Regions from separate parts of the Paenibacillus kribbensis genome, predicted to be linked through region 2. Evidence: riboswitches for the same ligand, from Rfam matches in the RefSeq annotation. Region 2 holds a riboswitch; the other holds the start of a gene.
What was found. Region 2 has a riboswitch for FMN ahead of ribE (riboflavin synthase). Riboswitches for the same ligand answer to the same signal wherever they lie in the genome.
Positions count from the first base shown of each region.

Region 1 (10,321 bases), 1.9 Mb from region 2:
GATAATAATGGATATGAGCGCAGACGTGATGACCAGTCCAAGCGTGTTCATCGTTTCGCTCCAATAGCCCAGATTGTCAATCAGCAGGAAGCCGATGACAGTAAACAGCGTAAGCTGAACCCGACCGATCATAAAGGCGATAATCCCGATGATTACGATAAACACCAGCGGGTGTGGAAGCATAAACAGGCCTGAGAAAAAGCCTACTACCGCTTCAATAACGGAAGAAATAACATTAAATAATCCTGCCAGATGAATACCCATCCAGTCTACAATGGATTGAATCCACTCAGCGATTGGCAGTTTCGGTATCATGGGCATTCACCTCCTTTGTAGTGGGTACATCTCCACTAAGTGCGCCTAGTAAAGCTCCACGGACGATAACACCCAGCAGCTTTTGCTTATCATCGACGACAGCCAGCGGCACCTTGGACGAGCTTGTAATTTCAAACAAATCGTTAATGACGGTATCGGCAGCAACCTGCGGCCCGTCTGTCATCAAAATATCTTCAATCTTCAAATTGTTGCGCAGTGCATGAACAGCATCCTCGGCGTTAATAACACCTAGGAGCTTTTTGGCACGGTCAATGACGAACAGGTTGGAAATCCCGCGTTCCCGCATCAATTCCAGAGCAACGCGTGGACCACGATCCATAGTAATTGTTTCTGGACGAAGCATGACATGGGCGGCCGTCAATACTTTGGACAGATCCACATCCTCGACGAAGCGCGCTACATATGAGTTAGCCGGTTGGATCATGATTTCTTCCGGTGTACCGATTTGTACAACCGACCCGTCCCGCATCAATGCAATCCGGTCTCCGATCCGCAGCGCTTCATCCAGATCATGGGTGATAAAAACAATGGTTTTCTTCATTTTATCTTGAAGCTCCAGCAACTCATCCTGCATGTCGCGGCGAATGAGAGGGTCCAATGCGCTGAACGCTTCATCCATCAGGAGCACTTCAGGGTCGTTAGCCAGTGCTCGTGCCAGACCGACACGCTGCTGCATACCGCCACTCAGTTCATCGGGCATTTTATCGCCCCAATTTTTAAGACCCACCAGTTCCAGCGCTTGCTGTGCCTTTTCCTGGCGCAACGCTTTTTCTACCTTTTGAATTTCAAGGCCGTATTCTACATTTTCCAATACAGTCCGATGTGGAAACAATGCGAATTTTTGAAAAACCATACTGATGGTTTTACGGCGAACTTCGCGGAGTTGTTCTTTGTTCATCTTACGGAGATCCTTGCCGTGGACAAGTATTTCACCTGAGGTAGGCTCAATCAAGCGATTTAGCATTCGCACCAAGGTGGACTTGCCACTGCCTGATAGACCCATAATCACGAAAATTTCACCTTGCTTAATTTCCATGTTGGCTCTATTGACACCAACAGTAATTTGTTTCTCTTTGGCCAGCCTTTCCTTGCCCCAGCCTTGCTCCAGGAGCGGAACACCTTGCTCTGCGTGAGGACCAAAGAGTTTGCTGACATTTTTAACTTCCAAAATCGTCATACATACACCTCTTCTTTCTATACTTTGCTTGGTATTAACCCCGTGTTGCATGATGGATTGGGTATAAAAAATCATAATTCCGGGCATCCTGAACGGTTAATGACAAAATAAATTGTAACAGAAGCCTTGCTTACTTTTCAAACGAAAAAACTGTTTATAAAGATCGTACAGAAAAAACTGTACAAAATTTACTCCGAAATGCTCCTTCGTTCTTTAGAATGCTCAAACATTCGGAACTTTACAACCGATAATGCTTTTTTTAAAATAGACAATGAAATATAACCATAAGAAAAAGATTTATAAATATCCATAATATTGAAAATAAACTATCATTAGCAATTTTGCGAATTGTGATTTTGAACGACCACGGGTAATTCGTTCATACTAAGTTATGCAAAATGCTCTAAAATTAGGAGGTTGCAAGCATGAGCTTGTACCAGTTAGGTGATGAGCAGCAGGCTTCGCTGCAAAAAATTCGCAAACGTGTCATAGAAGCTATAGGTAAAAACATGGACTTGTATGGGATCACTCTTTCTGCGGGGCATTTGTACGGTTTGCTGTTTTTTGCGGATAAACCGATGACGCTGGACGAGATGGGCCGTGAAATGGAAATGAGTAAAACCAGCATGAGTACGGGCGTCCGGACGCTGTTGGATTTGAAAATGGTGAACAAGGTGTGGAGCAAAGGCTCGCGCAAGGACTTGTATGAAGTCGAATATGATTGGCATCAAACATTCACTGACTTCTTCGCTATTAAATGGAGAAAAGCGGTGGAAACGAATCTGCTGGTGCTGCGTAAAGCCATTGATGAGCTGAACAGGCTGATAGAGCAGGGTGGAGAATATGATGAATTTAAGGCGATTCTCCAGCAAGACCGTCTGAAAATGAAGCAGGCCGTAGCCTATTATAAGTGGTTAGACCGATTAATTGACTCTTTGGAGAGTGAAGAAATTTACAAGCTGATTCCAAAGGAAGAAGTACAAGATTAATTGCCTATGTCCTATCCTGTCTACAACATGCCGGAGCGCCAAAAGCGCTTCCGGTGTTTTTTTGTGTTTCACTTAATAGAGGATGGATTGGCTTCACTCGATTTTTGGTTTGTCCCAGTGCACAAGGTATAATAGAACTATGTAACGATTGATATTATGCCGTTTGTGTTGAACATACGAGATAAAGGGGGGTTGATGATGGAAAGTATTACAGTACATACCCGTCTAGGTCAGTTGCGTGGGGAGTCGGGGGACGGATATCATGCATGGAAAGGTGTCCCATATGCCCAGCCTCCTGTTGGAGAACTGCGTTTTCACGCACCTCAGCCTTTGAAGCCTTGGGAGGGTGTGCGGGCTGCGACGAGGTTTGGGCCGATCTGTCCGCAACCTATGCCATCAGCAGACAGTATGACCGGGAATCTGGCAGAACCGCCTGAGCAGTCGGAGGATTGCTTGTACCTGAACGTGTGGACACCGGCTTCAGAGGCTCCTGTGGAGGGACGTCCAGTGATGGTGTGGATTCACGGGGGAGCCTTCGTCACCGGGTCTGGAATCATTCCTTTATATGATGGGGCGCGAATGGCGCAAAAGGGTGATATTGTCGTTGTTACGATCAATTATCGGCTGGGACCGTTCGGATTTTTGCATCTGACTCCACGTGGAGATGGTCTGACTTCTAATGCGGGGCTGCTGGACCAAATTGCCGCACTGGAATGGATCAGGGACCACATCGCTGTCTTTGGCGGTAACCCGGGCGAGGTGACGGTGTTCGGTGAATCGTCGGGTGCGATGAGTATTGCCGCTTTATTGGCGATGCCGGCTGCTGAAGGCTTGTTCCAGCGCGCGATCTTGCAGAGCGGTGCTTCGCAGGTGCTGCCGACTCCGCAGGCAGAGCAAATAGCAGTTGTGTATCTGCAGCAATTGGGTGTGGACACTCAACATCCTGAGCGGTTGTTTACGCTGCCGACGGATGCCCTGATGCTTGCGATGGCGAAGACGCATGGAGTGATTGGACCGGGTATGGCGATGATTTACCAGCCCGTTGTGGACGGTGTGACTTTGCCTAGCGAGCCTCTGACTGCGATTGCGCAAGGATCAGCGAAGCAGGTAAGTGTTCTGATCGGAACAAACTTGCATGAGGGTGACTATTTCATCCGTAAAGAATCCCATCTTATGGACAAAAAGACAGCGTGTCTCGCATTGGAAATGATGACGGGTATGCCGGATATCCCCGAAGTGACAGAACCTTTTCCTGTGACGATTGAGGGTCAGGCGCAAATGCTGACCGATCTAATTTTTTGGCGTCCTGCCTTAGCTCTCGCGGCTGCGCAGTCAGCCTATGCGCCAGTATGGATGTATCGTTTTGACTGGACATTTCAGGGGCATCCAACCTTTAGAAAGGCCGTTCATGGCGCGGAAATTGCGTTTGTTTTCGATAATCTGGAGCTGCTGGACAAGCTCGGATTAGAGATTCAACCGTCGATGCGGACGTTGGCTCAGGAAATGCAGCAGGCATGGGTGACTTTTGCACGTACTGGAAGGCCTGAGCTGCCAGAAAGGGAATGGTCGGCGTATGACAGGGAAAAACGCGCTACGACCATTTTTCATGAGAATATCACTGTGGAGTATGACCCGGAAGGGGATAAACGGCGCCAGTTAATGGGGCAGATGGGTGTATAAGCATGTAACAAATTCATTTAACCCATTTAATTAAAAAGCCCTCGTCGTAATGAGGGACTGACCTTGTTAGTGAGACAGGGGTCAATCCCTCGTATTCGGACGAAGGCTTGTTTTAATGTGGAAGTTAAATTTTAAATCGCTTCACGAGTGCTTGCAAATCCTGTGCCATCCTGGACAGCTCTTGGGACGAAGAAGCGATTTCCTCCATGGCCGCCATCTGCTCCTGTGCGGCAGCGGATGTAGTCTGTGAGCTGTCCGCCGAACTGCGGGACAGGCTTGCCAGATGGGTCACGGTAGCCGAAACCTCTTCCGTGCTGGCCGAGATTTCTTCAGCGGCAGCGGATACGCTTTGAATTTGCTCTACGATATGAGACGTGGAGCGCTCAATATTCGCAAAAGCGCCTTCTGCATCCTGGCTGATGCGCAATCCTTCGCCCACCTGGTTACGAACATTGCCGTTCATCGTAGCAGTAGAGCGTTGAATCAGATCCAGCATCTGCGTAATAATCTGACTGATGGAATCGGCGCTTTCCTTGGATTGCTCCGACAGCTTGCGTACTTCTATAGCGACCACGGCAAATCCACGGCCGGCTTCGCCTGCTCTGGAAGCCTCAATGGATGCATTCAGGGACAACAAGTTCGTTTGCTTGGCAATGGCAGCAATAGCACTATTCATCTGCTTCGCATTGTCAGAGAGCTGTGACAGCTCATCCATCAGGCTAGCCGTTTGACTTACAGCTTCCAGAATACGGTCCATCTGTGCCCGCACATTGCTAATCATTTTGCTGCCTTGAGCAACATCATGCTCGGTATGTCCTGCTGAATCCACGATAGAGCTGGCTGATTCGGCAATGGTGCTGACACCTTTGGCCATTTCTTCAACGGCATTGGCGGTTTGCTCGGATGCCTCGGCGCTGGTGGCCGCATTTTCGGCGGATTCCATGACAGTTTCCGCTACATGCTGTACAGATTCTGTTGTTTGCTCCGTGCTTTCCTTGATCATCAGGGAAGAGGAAGCAAGTCGGGAGGACGTTTGATTGACCTCGGAAACCATCGTATGCAAGGCATGTGTCATCTGGTCAAAATTTTGGGCCAGCTCGCCGAACTCGTCCTTACTGGACAGGTTAACACGTTCGGTCAGATTCCCATCCCGGACGATACGTGTTCCTGCTTGCAGCTTGCGCAGCGGAATCAGGAATGAACGAATCATCAGGAAAATAATGACAGCAGCAACCAGTACGGATATGGCGATAACGATGAGGCTTTGTTTCAAAATCGGTTGGGCAGCATCACTGTAATCCTCCAGATCCGACAGTGCGATAATGCTCCATCCGGTGACAGGGTCCTTGAGTGTAAAGGCCAGCACGTTTCTATTCATAAATTGAATTTGTGATATGGAAGGAGTATCATTTTCAGCGTTTTTCGCTTCGGGAAGTCCCTCAATGGTGTCTGCCGGTTTTTTGCCTGTATTGTTAAAGGCTGCTCCAGCTCCAGACACAATTTTATGATTAGAATCAACAATAAAGAGTCCCCCGCGTTCGCCAATCTTGACAGACTGGAGGCTTTGACTCATTTTGTCCAGATTCAAAGAGAGGGCAATAGCTCCTTGACCGTCCTCCAGCGTTTTTGATAAATTAACCACTAAATTTCCTGTCGTGACGCTGACAGCTGGAACACTGACGGATACTTTGTCCTTTTCCTGCATCGCATTTTTGTACCATTTTCTCTCCCTTGGATCATAATCGGCCTCCTTTTTTTTCGGCGTACGAATATATTGTCCTTTCGCATTGCCGAGGAGCGCAGCATCCAACTCGGGATGAGCCTTGACGATGACATTCAATTTTTTCTGAAGGGCATCTTCGTCGGCAGCAATGGAATCAGATTTGATTTCAGTGGCAAGCACGTCCACATCCTTCATAATAGGCGATACATACTGATTGACATTGCTTCGAATCAGATACAGATTCGTGTACACAGAACCGCTCATTTGCTGACTGAGTTGCGTTGTAGCACCTTGATAAGAAAAGTATCCAATAAGTGCACTTGGAATCAATAAGACAGCCAAAAAAGCTACAATCAATCTTGTTCTCATTAAATAAAACTGTCTGAGAAACCTGGTCCACCATGGAATTGTTTGTTTTGCTTTAGTCATAGTTGTTCTCCTCTGTGTCTGATGATCACTACATTGTTTTATTCGACAAAAAGCAGTGGATTTTATAGATGTAATCTATGGCAAACGAAGAATAGTTGCATGTTTTAGACGTTTTTATTTAAAAATAGTTCAAAAGTAGCATATTATGTATTAATACTTATACATAAAAAACCAAATCGGAGACGCAAAAGCATCATCGCGATTTGGCTTAGGGATTTGACTCAGATAAGTGATGAAATGGATATGAATGAACCTGCTAGTTTTTTTGCTGACGTGAAATCATAAACAGCGTAATCCAGATAAGCATAAAACCAGTCAGTTGTGCCATGGTAACAATTTGCTGGAATGCGATCCAGTTAATCACGACACCGACCATGGGAAAGCTCAATTCCGCCATAGTGGCATAAGACGCTTTGGTTGTGCTCAATCCCTTGTAATACAGGAGCAGGCTGAGAAGACCCGGTAGCAGTGCCTGCAATAACAGATTGATAATCACGGCTGCGCCCGCCCATGTACCAGCAGGCATATTCCATGGCGCATGTTCCACAGAGGTGAGAACAATCAGCATGGGGAGCGCCACCATGAAGCGCAGGGAGGTTACCGTCTCATATTTCATCGAGCGAAGCAAATAACTTCCCATCACAGTCGAGCCGCCCCACAAAACCGCTGCTCCCAGTGCCAGCAGACTGCCGACCTGAATAAAATTACGAGCATGCCCGAAGGGGAGGGACCAGCCGAAGGTAAGAAGATACGTCCCCAACAAAGCGATAACAATAAGAATTCCAAAATTACGCGGCAGCATTTCCTTCAAAATAATGCGTGCCAGAATAATAGCGACCAACGGTTGCAGCTTTTGAAGTAAAAGAACGGCATTCAAATCACCGTTGCTGAGTGCCATGGTGAAAATCACGCTGGCCAAAGCTGAACCGCCCCACGAGACGAACAAAATAGCAAAAACTTGACGGAGCCGTACTGCTTTAAGCTCCTCGCGGTGCTTCCACAGGATCGGTGCCAAAGCAATAAAAAGCAGCACGTGCTCCATCAGTACAATTTGAGCTGAGGTGAATGATTTTAACAAAATAATACGAAACAGCGGGTCAGCACCCCACAAGGCCGCTCCAATCGCGACTAGCCAAAAACCGCTTTTCATGTGAGTGCTGCGCTCAAAACCCTTGGAAGTTAGTACAGTTGATGTTTGACTCATATTCAATTAGCTCCTTGCGAATACAGGACCGGTGGCACAAAAACCCCCGTCCATGGCTAGAGGCCATGCAAGACGGGGGTTGATCAAATAAACTTGCCGCACTCATTCACTTCACGGCATGTTCATGCTTCGATCTTCTTCCATCCGGACTTTACCGTCGGCTTTGGCATCTCACCAAATCAGTCCGTATCCTGTTGCCAGATACAGAGTCGCGGGCTTAGCTCCATGAGCCATACCGCCGGTTGGGAATCACACCCTACCCCGAAGATCCTTATTCCGTTTTTAATTTCTCCTTTAGGATATACCCGTTTTAGAATGAAGTCCAGTGAAAAATGTGTGTACTCATTTTACGAGGTAATATCCTTATACTCAATGCGGCGAATCGCTGCATAGGCGACAAGCATTCCCAGCACAGAAAAGCCAATTTGCACGAGGGCAAAGGAGCTAAGCGTAGGGCCGTTATTATTGGAGAAAAGCAATGCTACAATCAGGATGGAGGTCACAATGGTTGTGGGTACAGAATATTTTCGCATTCCCATATACAGCGGAACCAATCCCATAAAGCTGGCGGCAACGGCATTCATCAGCGTCCGTACTGATTGCTGGCCCAACACAGCAAGCGTAAGCTGATCGGGTACAATAACGACAAATTGATTAAGCAGATGAATGGCAGCCGTAATGACAATTTCCGATATCATAATGGACAGGAACGTAAACAGTAGCACGACCAAGAGTTTGGCGATCATCAGCTTTTTACGGTGGATCGGGTACATGAACAAGATGGTAATTGATTTGGACTTGAATTCGTCTACAATAAAGCGGCACAGCAGAACAGAGGCAAACACGATAAAAGTGGCCCTGACCAAATTGTCCATGAGATCCAGAATCTGAGTGTACTGTGCAAATTCGTGTATACCTTCACTTTGGGTGGTCTGCGCAATGAGGCAGGTAAGCCCAAGAATGCAGACATTGGCGATCAGGGCTGAACGGATATATCCTGCCAGATGGAATTTTTTCAATTCTAGCTGCATCAATTTAAGCATGGAGATCACCTCCATTTAGCAGACGCAAAAAGTAGTCTTCCAGCGTACTGTTTTTCTGATGAATGGAATCCACCTCTACATCATTGATAATGAGGGTTTTTGTAATTTGCTTTTGCGGTACACTTGTATCGTAAATACGTACACATTGCTCGTTCAGTACCCGAATATTATTCAGATTCAGATGATGCGAGAGGACGTAGACTGCCTTTTTGCAATCATTGGTTGAAAATTCGATGTACTCGGTATTGGTTTCCCGCACCTGTTCCATTGACACTTCCTCAATCAGCCGCCCGTGATTAATGACGCCCACCGTATCCGCAATCTGCTCAATTTCCGCTAAAATATGACTGGACACAAGCAGGGTCATCCCGTATTCCTTGCACAGCATGTGGAATAACTGGCGGATTTCCTTGATTCCTACCGGGTCCAGACCATTAATCGGTTCATCTAAAATCAGCAGCTCCGGCTTGGTCGCGATGGCTCGGGCGATCCCGAGACGCTGCTTCATCCCCAAGGAAAAGTCCTTTACCGGCTTGTCACCCGCGTTGCGCAAGTTCACTAGCTCCAGAGCATCCCGAACAGCCTGCTTGTTATAATAGCCCATGTATTCACAGTGCAGCTCTAGATTTTGCTGGGCTGTCAGCCTGTCATAAAAAATCGGATATTCAATAATCGAACCCATCCGTCCGAGCAGATGGTACGATTTTGGCGTCAATTTTTCACCGAACAATTCAATCTCACCTGTTGTCGGCTTGAGCAGGTTGGTAATCATTTTCATGATCGTTGTTTTGCCCGCTCCATTGGGACCGAGAAAGCCATAGGTTTCCCCCTTTCGGACATTCATACTGACCCCTGCTACAATTTCATTGCCCTTCAGGGCTTTGGTCAGCTGATGTGTACGTAATATGTAAGTCATGGGTGTTCTCCCTTCGTATACTGTTGATGATTCAAGAATAAAGGGTGAAATATTCATTTTTCTTTCGTGATTCTTACAAATTTATTAAGTTCAATGAATAGTTAATAGTTGATTTTCTTCAAGGTAAAAGAGAAGACTGTCTGGTCATAAGGCTTGCTGGTCAATTGAATCTCTCCGTTCATCGTCTCGACCAGTCGTTTGGCAATCGTAAGACCCAGTCCGCTGCCTTGTACCGCCTTATTGCGTGAGTCCTCCAGTGTGTACATACGCTCAAAAACCTTGTCCTGCTCCGGCTCTTGTATGCCTTTCCCACGATCCCATACTTCTATACGCACGGTGTCCTGCTGTTCCGATAGACTCAGTCCCAGCGTCTGGCCGTCCGCCCCGTAGCGAATTGCATTAGAAATCAGATTGTTCAGTACCCGTGCAATGGCTCCTTCGTTTCCCAAGGCATGAACGGGATGCTCCGGGATATCAATATGCACTGCAAACCCCTGTGCGGTCAGCAGATCATAAAACTCCAAAATGCTGCGTCTGCACAGCTCTCCCACCTCCAGCCGTGTTAGTGGAATGTCCGTATCATTGGCCTCCAGCTTCGCCAAGCTAAAAAAACTGCCGATCAGCTCAATCGCTTCGTTTGTTTTTTGACGAATTTTGGATAGCAGCTTTGTACGTTCTTCCGGCAAAATATTCGGATCACCATCCAGCATTTCGGCATATCCAAGCACCACCGTAAGCGGGGTCTTGAGATCGTGCGAAATATTTGAAATCATTTTGCGCATGGCGATTTGGCTTCGGTTGTAATCCACCGACACCCTGAGATT
Region 1 is NZ_CP020028.1:4,217,449-4,227,769, reverse strand. Features, by position in the region: gene B4V02_RS18845 (glycine betaine ABC transporter substrate-binding protein) at 1-315, opposite strand, end outside; gene B4V02_RS18840 (quaternary amine ABC transporter ATP-binding protein) at 290-1,513, opposite strand; gene B4V02_RS18835 (GbsR/MarR family transcriptional regulator) at 1,939-2,502, shown strand; gene B4V02_RS18830 (carboxylesterase/lipase family protein) at 2,701-4,182, shown strand; gene B4V02_RS18825 (methyl-accepting chemotaxis protein) at 4,307-6,334, opposite strand; gene B4V02_RS18820 (DMT family transporter) at 6,591-7,538, opposite strand; FMN riboswitch at 7,667-7,811, opposite strand; gene B4V02_RS18815 (ABC transporter permease) at 7,886-8,581, opposite strand; gene B4V02_RS18810 (ABC transporter ATP-binding protein) at 8,574-9,497, opposite strand; gene B4V02_RS18805 (sensor histidine kinase) at 9,599-10,321, opposite strand, start outside.
Region 1: another riboswitch for FMN. It lies ahead of B4V02_RS18820 (DMT family transporter); the one in region 2 lies ahead of ribE (riboflavin synthase).

Region 2 (10,321 bases):
TGTTTCTTTTCTTATCAGGCTTCAAGATCCGGATCGTTTGCAGCAGGCTGGCTGCTCTCCAGACGCTCGAACAATAATTGTGTCTCCTCCTCCAGATTGTCCGAATCCTCGAACATCTCCGGTTGCGGTAGATCCGCGAGAGAGCCCAGACCGAAATAATCCAGAAATGATTTCGTCGTTCCGTACAATATCGGCCGTCCAATGGCCTCTGCACGACCTTTTTCCTCAATAAGCTCCTTGTTGACCAGTGTATGTATGGCCCGCTCGGATTTGACGCCCCGAATATCTTCGATTTCGATTCTTGTAATGGGCTGGCGATACGCAACAATGGCCAGTGTTTCCAAAGCCGCTTGAGACAGTGAGGCACGTGCCGGAGAATAAGCGAGCTTTTCAAAATAGGATGCATGCTCAGGTAATGTTGCAAGTTGATAATTCCCGGCAAGACGGACAAGTTGCAGACCTCTTCCTCCCTGCTCCATATCCTGTTTCATATCTTCCAGGCTTTTTTCAACCAGTTCTTGCTGCTGCTCTACAATGTCGGCGATCTGCTTGGCGGACAATCCTTCCTCTCCCGCGAGAAACAACAGTCCCTCAATAATTGATTTCAGCTTCAGATAATCCATTAACCCGTAAATCCCCTCTCCACTCCATTACAATATCATCAAAAATCTTCTCCTGATAACAGAAAATTTGCTTCATTTTCATCAGTTCGAGAATCGCCAAAAAGGTGACTACCACTTCATGCCGATACATATCCTCATGCATCAGCTTGGAGAACAGAAACCGCCCTCCTGCCCCCAATCCCTCTAACACCCCGACAACCTGCCGGATACGGTCCTTGACTGAAATTTCATCCCGGTGGACACGAGTTACCGTCGTACGTCGTTCTGCTTTACGCAATGCACGCTGAAAGGCCGCGACCAAATCGCTCGTATGTAGCCCGTGCACCGGATTTACGGGTTCGGTGGGCAGGAACGCACTCAGATCTTCCGGCTCTTTGCCATAAATCAGACTCCGTTCCCACTCACGTTCACTCAGATGACGAGCAATCCCTTTATATTTACGATACTCCACCAGCTTGCGAACCAGTTCTTCGCGCGGATCATAATCCTCTTCTTCATAATAATCCATATCGTCATATTCCATCACAGGTGGTTTGGGAAGCAGCAATTTACTCTTAATCGATAAGAGCGTCGCCGCCATCACCAGAAACTCGCTCGTAATGTCCAGTTCCAGCTCCTGCATACTGTGCAAAAAAGCCATATACTGATCCGTAATATCACTAATCGGGATATCCTGAATGTCGATCTCGGCTTTATCAATCAGATGCAATAGCAGATCCAGCGGACCTTCGAATGTTTCCAGCTTGTAATTTACGACTGTCAATGTGCTTCCCCCTGCCTTACTCCAATCATCATTCAACAATACCTTTCCCCATAGCACGTATGCTCGACGTTATCAATCCCTCTTTCTGTAGTATATACGTCATTGCCTTGCTTAACAATCCAATCCCTTGTTCGCTTTGCAATTACGCTTTCCTTATCTAGTTGCTTATATCATTAAAATTGCTTGCCCAGGTTCGCCATTTCAATCGCCGCCAGCGCAGAATCCCAACCCTTATTACCAGCCTTCGTGCCTGCACGCTCAATAGCCTGCTCAATATTTTCTGTAGTCACGACACCAAAAATAACGGGTACGCCCGTTTTCAGATTGATTGCCGCCACTCCCTTTGCCACTTCGTTGCAGACAATGTCATAATGCGAAGTAGAACCACGGATCACCGTCCCCAGCGTAATAACAGCATCATATTTGCCGCTTGCAGCCATTTTTTGCGCAATCAGTGAAATTTCAAAAGCACCAGGAACCCAGGCCACATCAATTTCATCTTCCTGTACACCGTGTCGTTGAAGTGCGTCAATTGCACCGCTTAACAGCTTGCTTGTAATAAACTCATTGAATCTTCCTACCACAATACCATATTTTAAACCATCCGATACAAGATTACCTTCCAGAAAACGTGCCATGCTTATCAACCTCTCTTTTTTTAAATGATTTTTACAATGACAAACGACGACGATAGTCAATTAAATCCTGAATACTGATCAGCTTCAGCTGATGATGCTTGGCGAACACGGCCAAATCAGGCAGTCGGGCCATGGTGCCGTCTTCCTTTATAATTTCGCAAATGACTCCGGCGGGCTTGAAGCCGCTGAGTCGGGCCAGATCGACTGCCGCTTCCGTATGACCTGCACGCTGCAAAACACCGCCATCGCGGGCAATCAGCGGAAACATGTGGCCAGGCTTGCGAAAATCGCCTCCTACGACTGTATCGTCAGCCAAGGCGCGTACAGTCAAGGAACGCTCGGCTGCCGAAATACCTGTTATTGTCTCCATATGATCAACCGACACGGTAAAGGCTGTGCCGTGGAAATCTGTATTCTGCTCCACCATTGGCTGCAGCTCCAATGCCTCGGCTCTTTGTTGTGTTATCGGCACACAAACCAATCCACGACCTTCAGTGATCATGAAATTAATGACCTCCGGAGTTGCCTTTTCAGCCAACGCAACAAAATCACCTTCATTTTCGCGCTGTTCATCATCCACGACGATAACGACTTTACCGTTCTTCAAATCCTCCAGCGCTTCTTCGATGGAATCCAGACGAATCTCTTCGTCCAGTTCCCCCTCGTCATGCTCCATTACGTCAGCCGCTGCACTTGTTTGACTCCCTCGATCCATAGTGCTGTCCTCCTTAGTTTTTGTGGCATAAGTACTCCTCTGGCAGATTTACCATTCCAGATCAGGCAAAGCCGTGCTTCGCCAGATAGTCCAGACTTATAGGAGCTTTTTCTGCTCCCTCCGTCGCCGCTGAGCCTCTGTAATTCAAAAGCTGTTCCACATACTTGCCCAGTATGTCGCATTCAATATTGACGGTGTCTCCCTCACGTTTGGCTTGTAAGGCTGTCTCGGATAAGGTATGGGGGATAATGGATACGGCAAAGGTATCTCCCGTACGCTGCGCGACTGTGAGGCTGATGCCATCCAGTGTGATCGAACCTTTGAGAAGAATATATTTGAATAATGCTTGATTAGAAGGTGCAACTTCGAACACAACCGCATTCTGGTCTGAAGTCACCCGGCGAATCGTGCCTGTTCCGTCTACATGCCCCTGCACAATATGACCTCCGAACCTTCCACTTGCTGCCATCGCCCGCTCCAGATTGACCCGGCTACCGGATTTGAGTTCTTTCAGATTGCTGCTGCGAAAGGTTTCCGGCATGACATCAACCTTAAAATCCTTAACACCGATCTGTATGGCCGTCAGACAAACACCATTCACGGAAACACTGTCTCCTATTTTCAAATCGTCCAAAACGACGGAGCCTTCAATACCTAGAACCATCGCTTCTCCGCTTTTGGAAATCGTTTGAATGCGCCCCACTTCCTCGACCAACCCGGTAAACATGCCCTCACTCCTTTCCATCTCGTTTCAGTTTATCCCTAATTCATCTGTCGTAAGCGCAAAAAAACCCCAGTACGGAATCTATCCGTCATGGGGGTGATGAGAGTCAAATCTACAGTATACAAGCGCAATCCATATGCATGTTGAAATCTCACGAATAATACGTATGCCAATAAAAAGCATGAGTATGATACAACCTAATTCGCTAGAAGACCTACGGAAAAGAAAGCTAAAAAGCAGTCTCCCCGATGCCGCCCTACAACGAAATAAGCCGTACGTACATTTACGTATGCTAATAATCGGCACATGTCACGTCATGCACATGCGCTCCGTATCCTTCTCCCATCCAGACTATACTGTCGGTCCCGGAATTGCACCAGGTCCACCTTCTGCTGATCGTTCAGCATCCGGGTCACGGACTAAGCCGTGCTGTGATCACAAAAAGCGATCCACAAGCACGTCATCACCGCCGGTGGGGAATTTCGCCCCGCCCCGAAGGATCTTGCTCTTATTCAATTGAATTAACAGTAAACTTGTTACGTATATTAGCACCAACTTCTAAAAAAAGCAAGTTATCGGATAGACGCTCCTGCTTTTGTTTTAACATATTGGCTGGAGAGTTCTTCAAACCAGGTTTTATCATTCATATGAAGCGCCAGATCAATCAGATCAGCCAGTTCTTCCAAGCCGAGCTGTGTAGCATGGTCAAAGGTAATAACCGCTGAAGCTGTGGGTCCGTGGCTTCCTTCAGAACTTGCGTCATAATCCAGCCGTACTTCAACGTGTCCATCAATAAATTCACATTTTAGAAAATAAATAATTTCACACATTAATATCGGGCGCACCTGTGTTTCCAACACGCAATCCATCACCTTGGCGGAATAATGTTGATTCGTCAGCGTAAATTTATGCTCCGTCCCCGCCAGTGATGCCCGTCCAAAATCATCTGTAAATTTCAGCTCCACGGGCTTGATGTTCATGACCTTAGGGATTTGCTTTTTTATAATTTCGATTATTTCAACTGTATTCAGTTTAATCATACCTGCACCTCATTGCATCTAAAAATTCAGAAGAAGACTGTTATTTAATCAATTTCATATAGGCCTCCACTCCTATATCGGAAATCATTACCTGTTTTTTTATGCTTCATCCCATAAACGACAAAAAAGATTCTTCACGCAGCAAGCGCAAAGAATCTTTTTGGAAAAACCGAATTATAGCTCCGAAATTTCATGTTTCTTTTTCAGAATGGTCCAGCGGCGTTCAATTTCCTGCTCAAAGGTGGCCAACGTCGCTTCCTCCTTAAGCAGATGCTTCGTTTTCCCCATTAATTTCAACCATTCAGCGGCTGGAATCCGTTTCCCCTTGTCTTCCGGGTTGTACGTAATCGTCGTATTGCCCTGCTCAATTTCGTACAATGGGAAGAAGCAAGACTCAACAGCAGCCTCCACAATGCTGGTGCCCAGCCGATCTTCCGACTTCCAGTTCAATGGGCAGGCACACAGGATTTTGCCATAGGCCGTTCCCACGTTGTTCGCATACCATTGCGCTTTGGCCGCTTTACGCAGCATATCCTGCGGATGGCTTTCAGCAGCTGTGAAGGCATACGGAATGTTACAGGCGGCCATGATTTGCACGGTGTCCTTGTGATGCCCTTGCTTCCCTTTTTGCATCTTCCCTACACCCGACGTACTGGTCATATGACCGAGAGGAGTGGAATACGATTGCTGCGAGCCTGTGTTCATGTATCCCTCGTTATCATATTCCAGCATGATCAGCTTATGATTGCGCAGAGCCGCACCAATCGCAGAACCCATCCCAATATCCATACCACCGTCGCCGCTGATCATAATAAAGGTTGGATCATCCGACATCTCAATCTCATTACGACGCTTCATTTCCAAGTAAGCTTCCAGTGCTCCCGAAAGTGTAGCTGCCCCGTTTTGAAAAAGATTATGGATCATCGGTTGCTTGTGTGATGTATATGGATAACCCGTTGTCACCACATAGACGCAGCCTGTCTGAAACAATACGACAATATCGCCTTCAATCCCTTTGAAAAACAGCTCAAGCGCAGATAGTGCTCCGCAGCCCGGACAAGCTCCGTGCCCCGGCGTAAGCCGACGTGGTTTGGTCGTCAGCGAACGCAGCGGCGGTACCTTGACCTTGAGCTTTCCGGTCGCCTCGTCCGGCGTGACCTGAATCAGACCCGTGCGGTACGCATCGCCCCGTGGCGGCTGCATGACCTGCGGCATCACCTTATCCGGTGAACCCGGATGAATGCCGTAATAATCAAACGGCTTCTCCGCACGGCCGGCTTCTGCCGCCTCGATCGCGAGCTGGAAGAACGCCTCTGCGTCTTCCGCATAAAAATCCTTGCCGCCCAAGCCAAAGATGCGGCACAATACAGTCGTCTTGTTCAGCGGGTCCTCCTGTAGAGCCGCCTTGATTTCGTGCGTCAAATTACCGCCGTCGGCGCCGTACGAATCCGCACGCTCGCCCACCACCAGCGCCTTGACGTGGCGCAGTGCCTCACGCAGCTGGGCAGCCGGGAACGGACGAATGATATTCGGACGAACGACCCCGGCCTTAATGCCGCGCGCACGGAACTGATCCGCCACATCCTTGGCCGATTCAGCCGCCGAATTCAGCAGGAATACTGCAACCTCGGCATCTTCCATATGATATAGATCCAAAATCGGATATTCCCGACCGGATAAAGATGCATATTCTGCCGCAACCTGCTCATATACTCCTTCAGACCGTCTTAATGCCTCAGACTGCTGGAAGTGATTGTTCGTCAGATCATCGCCATTCATATGAGCGCCTACCGTAACCGGATGATCAAAATCCAAAATATTCGGATGATTCAGATTGGGATTCGGCCCTACAAAATCCCGTACCGTCTCCGCATCGGCAAAATATTGCACCTTGCGCTTCTGATGTGACGTATAAAAGCCGTCATAAGCGACCATCACAGGCAATCGAACATCGCTGTGCTCCGCAATTTTCAGCGCCATGATATTCATATCATACACAGCCTGTGGTGTGCTTGCCGTCAAAATGACCCAGCCCGTATTCAGACCGTAGTACAGATCCGAATGATCCCCGCGAATATCCAACGGACCACTGACGGCCCGTGTCACCAAATTCATCACCATAGGGAAACGCGTACCTGACTGAACAGGCAGCTGCTCCAGCATATACAGGAAGCCCTGCGAGCTGGTGGCATTCACCACTCTTGCTCCCGCTGCTGCGGCACCATAGCATATCCCCGCCGATCCATGTTCTCCATCCGCTGCAACCAGCTTGATGTTATGCTGACCCCTCGTTCTCATCTGATCCAGGTACTGCGCCACCTCGGTCGACGGAGTGATCGGAAAATATCCCATCATATGATAATTGATTTGCGCAGCCGCTGTAGCGGCCATTTCATTGCCGGATTCGAACGTCGTTACTTGTGCGGCGCCTGCTTGTTTGAGCTCCTCCTCCAGTTTAGCCATTACACACGACCTCCTTCATACACCGGAAATTGGTGGGCAACTCGGTGCTGTTCCGACCAGCCCCATTGCTCACGACGCGAACTTAATGCTCCCGATGGGCAAATATCCACGCATTTTAGACATCCTTTACAATACTGATAATCAATTCCTTGCAAAAATGGCATCATTCTGCCGCGTTTGTCTGCTTGCTCTTCCCATACAAAGCAGTAATCCGGGCAAATTGAATCGCATTTGGCACAATGAGTACATTTGTCAGCTTCATATTCAGGTAAATAACCCTGGCGTGAGCCACTAAGATCTTTTGTCATGCTGTTCCCCTGCGTAGCAATAACTCCACCCAATGTTTGCGTTTCGTAGCCGAGCAAAGGCTGCGGACGTTCAAAAACCCGATCCTGCGTGTCATGGGTGACCGGATATACGTGCAGCTCCACTTCCTCAAACCCACGGTTAAACGTACGCAGGTTAGGCTCCACTAATTGTGGATATTTCTTTTCAAAGGTACTGCGAATAACCGATCTCATCGCTTCCGGGTCCAAAAAATCGCAGACACGGAACAAGGCTCCGAGCATGGACGTATTCAGTTTGGTTCGCTCCTCCAATGCGATGCCCATTGCATCCACCACCGCCAGCGTACCGGATACCAGTCCCAAATCAGCCCGTATTTCTTCTGCCGGACGCGTGGAATTGACCACAACGATCCCATCGGCTGGAAGTCCGCTGATCACATTTACCGTTTTGTATAATGCTTCATGGAAAATGCCTACCACATGCGGTTGTTCGATCGGACTGTGATCACGGATATCAACTCCCGGATCACAGAAGCGGACAAAGCTTTTAACCGGAGTTCCCTTCTTTTCTGAACCGTAGGACGAGAAATTTGAAGCATTCAGCCCCAAACCAAGCACACCGGTTTCGGCCAGCATTTTGCCAGCCAGATTAGCACCGAGTCCACCAATGGATTCCAGCCGGATTTCGAAAAATCCGAGTCGATTTGTGCGCGTTAAAATAGACAATGTGATAAGCCCCCTTCTTTTGCAACCTTCATTGAGCTTGAATACTCATAAAAATAAATGAAAATGCATTCTAATGAAAAGGCTATCACAACGCTTACTTTTCGAATGTGATCTTACTCACTGAAACAACTGCGTGATTGGGAAAAACAGCAAACCGTCAAATAAAAGACAACAAAAAGCCGTTCTGTCCAAAAGACAGAACGGCCTGCGTGCTAGGTCAAAAAATCAAGCATTTAACGGCATTTTATGCGTCAAATACTTTAACCTCTTTCATTTTGTCACCTTGTTTTACAGCATCGATAAATTCCATACCTTTGGTCACTTTGCCAAATACAGTATGTACTCCATCCAAATGCGGCTGTGGAGCGTAGCAGATGAAGAATTGGCTGCCACCTGTGTTGCGGCCCGCATGAGCCATGGACAGAACGCCTTTGGCATGCTTTGTTGTGTTCGTAGCTGTTTCACAGTCAATGGTGTAGCCAGGGCCGCCTGTACCGTTACCGATTGGACAACCGCCTTGAGCAACAAAGCCCGGAATGACACGGTGGAAACTTAGACCGTTGTAGAAGCCGCTGTTAGCGAGCTTTTCAAAGTTAGCAACCGTATTTGGAGCTTCTTCCGGGAAAAAATCAATTTCGACGATACCGCCGTTTTCAAGATCTATTCTACCTTTTTTCATTGTTTGTATCTCCTTTTCAACCTGTTTTGAAAGCTAAATAACATCAAGTTCCAGTTTACTATGAATTGCTGCGCTTAGCAAAGCCTTGTCCAAAAAAAAGACCACTGTACCGGTATAGTATCCCCGGCCCAATGGTCTGCTTGCTCACACACATCAAAAATCAGGACGAAACCGTAATTTTAGCATTGGAATGAAGTGCTGGACTAGCTTCGTCACGAACCAAGCGCTGCGGCACAACATCGTTGCGTACGATATCCTCGTAGGTTTCCCGGCGCACCACCAGTTCGGCTTCACCGTTGTTCACGAATACCACCGCCGGACGGCGTATCCGGTTATAATTACTTGCCATGGAGTAATTGTAGGCTCCGGTTGAGGCAACAGCGAGCAAATCCCCGCTATTCGGACGAGGCAGCTCCACATCCCAAATCAGCATATCGCCGCTCTCACAGCATTTGCCCGCAATGGATACGGTCTCTTCGTTCGCATCCTGTGCCCGATTCGCCAGCATCGCTTCATACTTGGCCTGATATAACGCCGGACGCGGATTATCCGTCATACCACCGTCTACCGAGACATATTTCCGTACCTGTGGAATATCCTTAATGCTTCCTACGGTGTACAAGGTTGTGCCTGAATCGCCCACAATGCTGCGCCCCGGCTCAATCCAGATTTCTGGAAGTTCGTCATAAAGCCCGGAAAAATGGGTTTTAACCGCTTCGCCAATAGCATGAACATAGGTAGAAATTTTCAGCGGTGTGTCCTCTTCGGTGTAACGAATGCCAAATCCCCCGCCCAGATTAATCACCTTGAAAGAAAACTGAAGCTGTTCCTTGATTTCTCTGGAAAAAGCGGCGACCCGCTCGGCAGCCATTTGGAAGCCGTTCACTTCAAAGATTTGCGAGCCGATATGGGAATGCACTCCCAGCAGATGCAGATGATCCAGCCCGATCGCCTGCTCTACCGCTTGGCGCGCTGTACCGTTCGCAATGTCAAAACCGAATTTCGAATCCTCCTGGCCTGTGGCCATATACTCGTGCGTATGCGCTTCAACCCCTGGCGTAACTCGCAATAAAATATTCACCTGCTGTTTCCGCTCGGAGGCAAGGGCCTGCAGCAAATACAGCTCCATCTCGCTGTCGACCACGAAGCAGCCAATGTGCGCATCCAGCGCCATTTCAATTTCTTCCGGTGTTTTGTTGTTGCCATGAAAATGGATTCGCTCTGCCGGAAATCCTGCTTGCAGCGCAGTGAACAGCTCTCCACTGGAAACAACGTCGAGCGACATTCCTTCTTCTGCAGCCAAAGCACACATCGCCATGACGCAAAATGCTTTGCTTGCATAGGCGACTTGAAACTTCAAGCCGGTTTCATGAAAAGCTTCTATAAACTCCCGGCAGCGCCGGCGTACTAACTGTTCATCTACAATATATAGCGGTGTTCCAAAACGCTCCTTCAAAAGCGTTGTATCACATCCGCCAATTTCCAAATGTCCATTGCTGTTAATTTTACTGCTTCCATGCAAATACATGTTCTGGCGCCTCTCTTTCTGGAACAAGCTAGTCATATTCCATCGAATGTTTACACCAGTATAGCAAAAAAAACATCAAGAACAATGGATTTTTATGCAGATCATTTAGATTAATGCTCCTGTCCATTGCCTGAG
Region 2 is NZ_CP020028.1:2,274,436-2,284,756, reverse strand. Features, by position in the region: gene scpB (SMC-Scp complex subunit ScpB) at 15-623, opposite strand; gene B4V02_RS10280 (segregation and condensation protein A) at 592-1,386, opposite strand; gene ribH (6,7-dimethyl-8-ribityllumazine synthase) at 1,560-2,024, opposite strand; gene ribB (3,4-dihydroxy-2-butanone-4-phosphate synthase) at 2,056-2,739, opposite strand; gene ribE (riboflavin synthase) at 2,801-3,466, opposite strand; FMN riboswitch at 3,794-3,967, opposite strand; gene B4V02_RS10260 (IDEAL domain-containing protein) at 4,036-4,503, opposite strand; gene B4V02_RS10255 (thiamine pyrophosphate-dependent enzyme) at 4,678-6,966, opposite strand; gene B4V02_RS10250 (2-oxoacid:acceptor oxidoreductase family protein) at 6,966-7,979, opposite strand; gene B4V02_RS10245 (peptidylprolyl isomerase) at 8,224-8,658, opposite strand; gene lysA (diaminopimelate decarboxylase) at 8,819-10,186, opposite strand; gene B4V02_RS10235 (spore germination protein) at 10,297-10,321, opposite strand, start outside.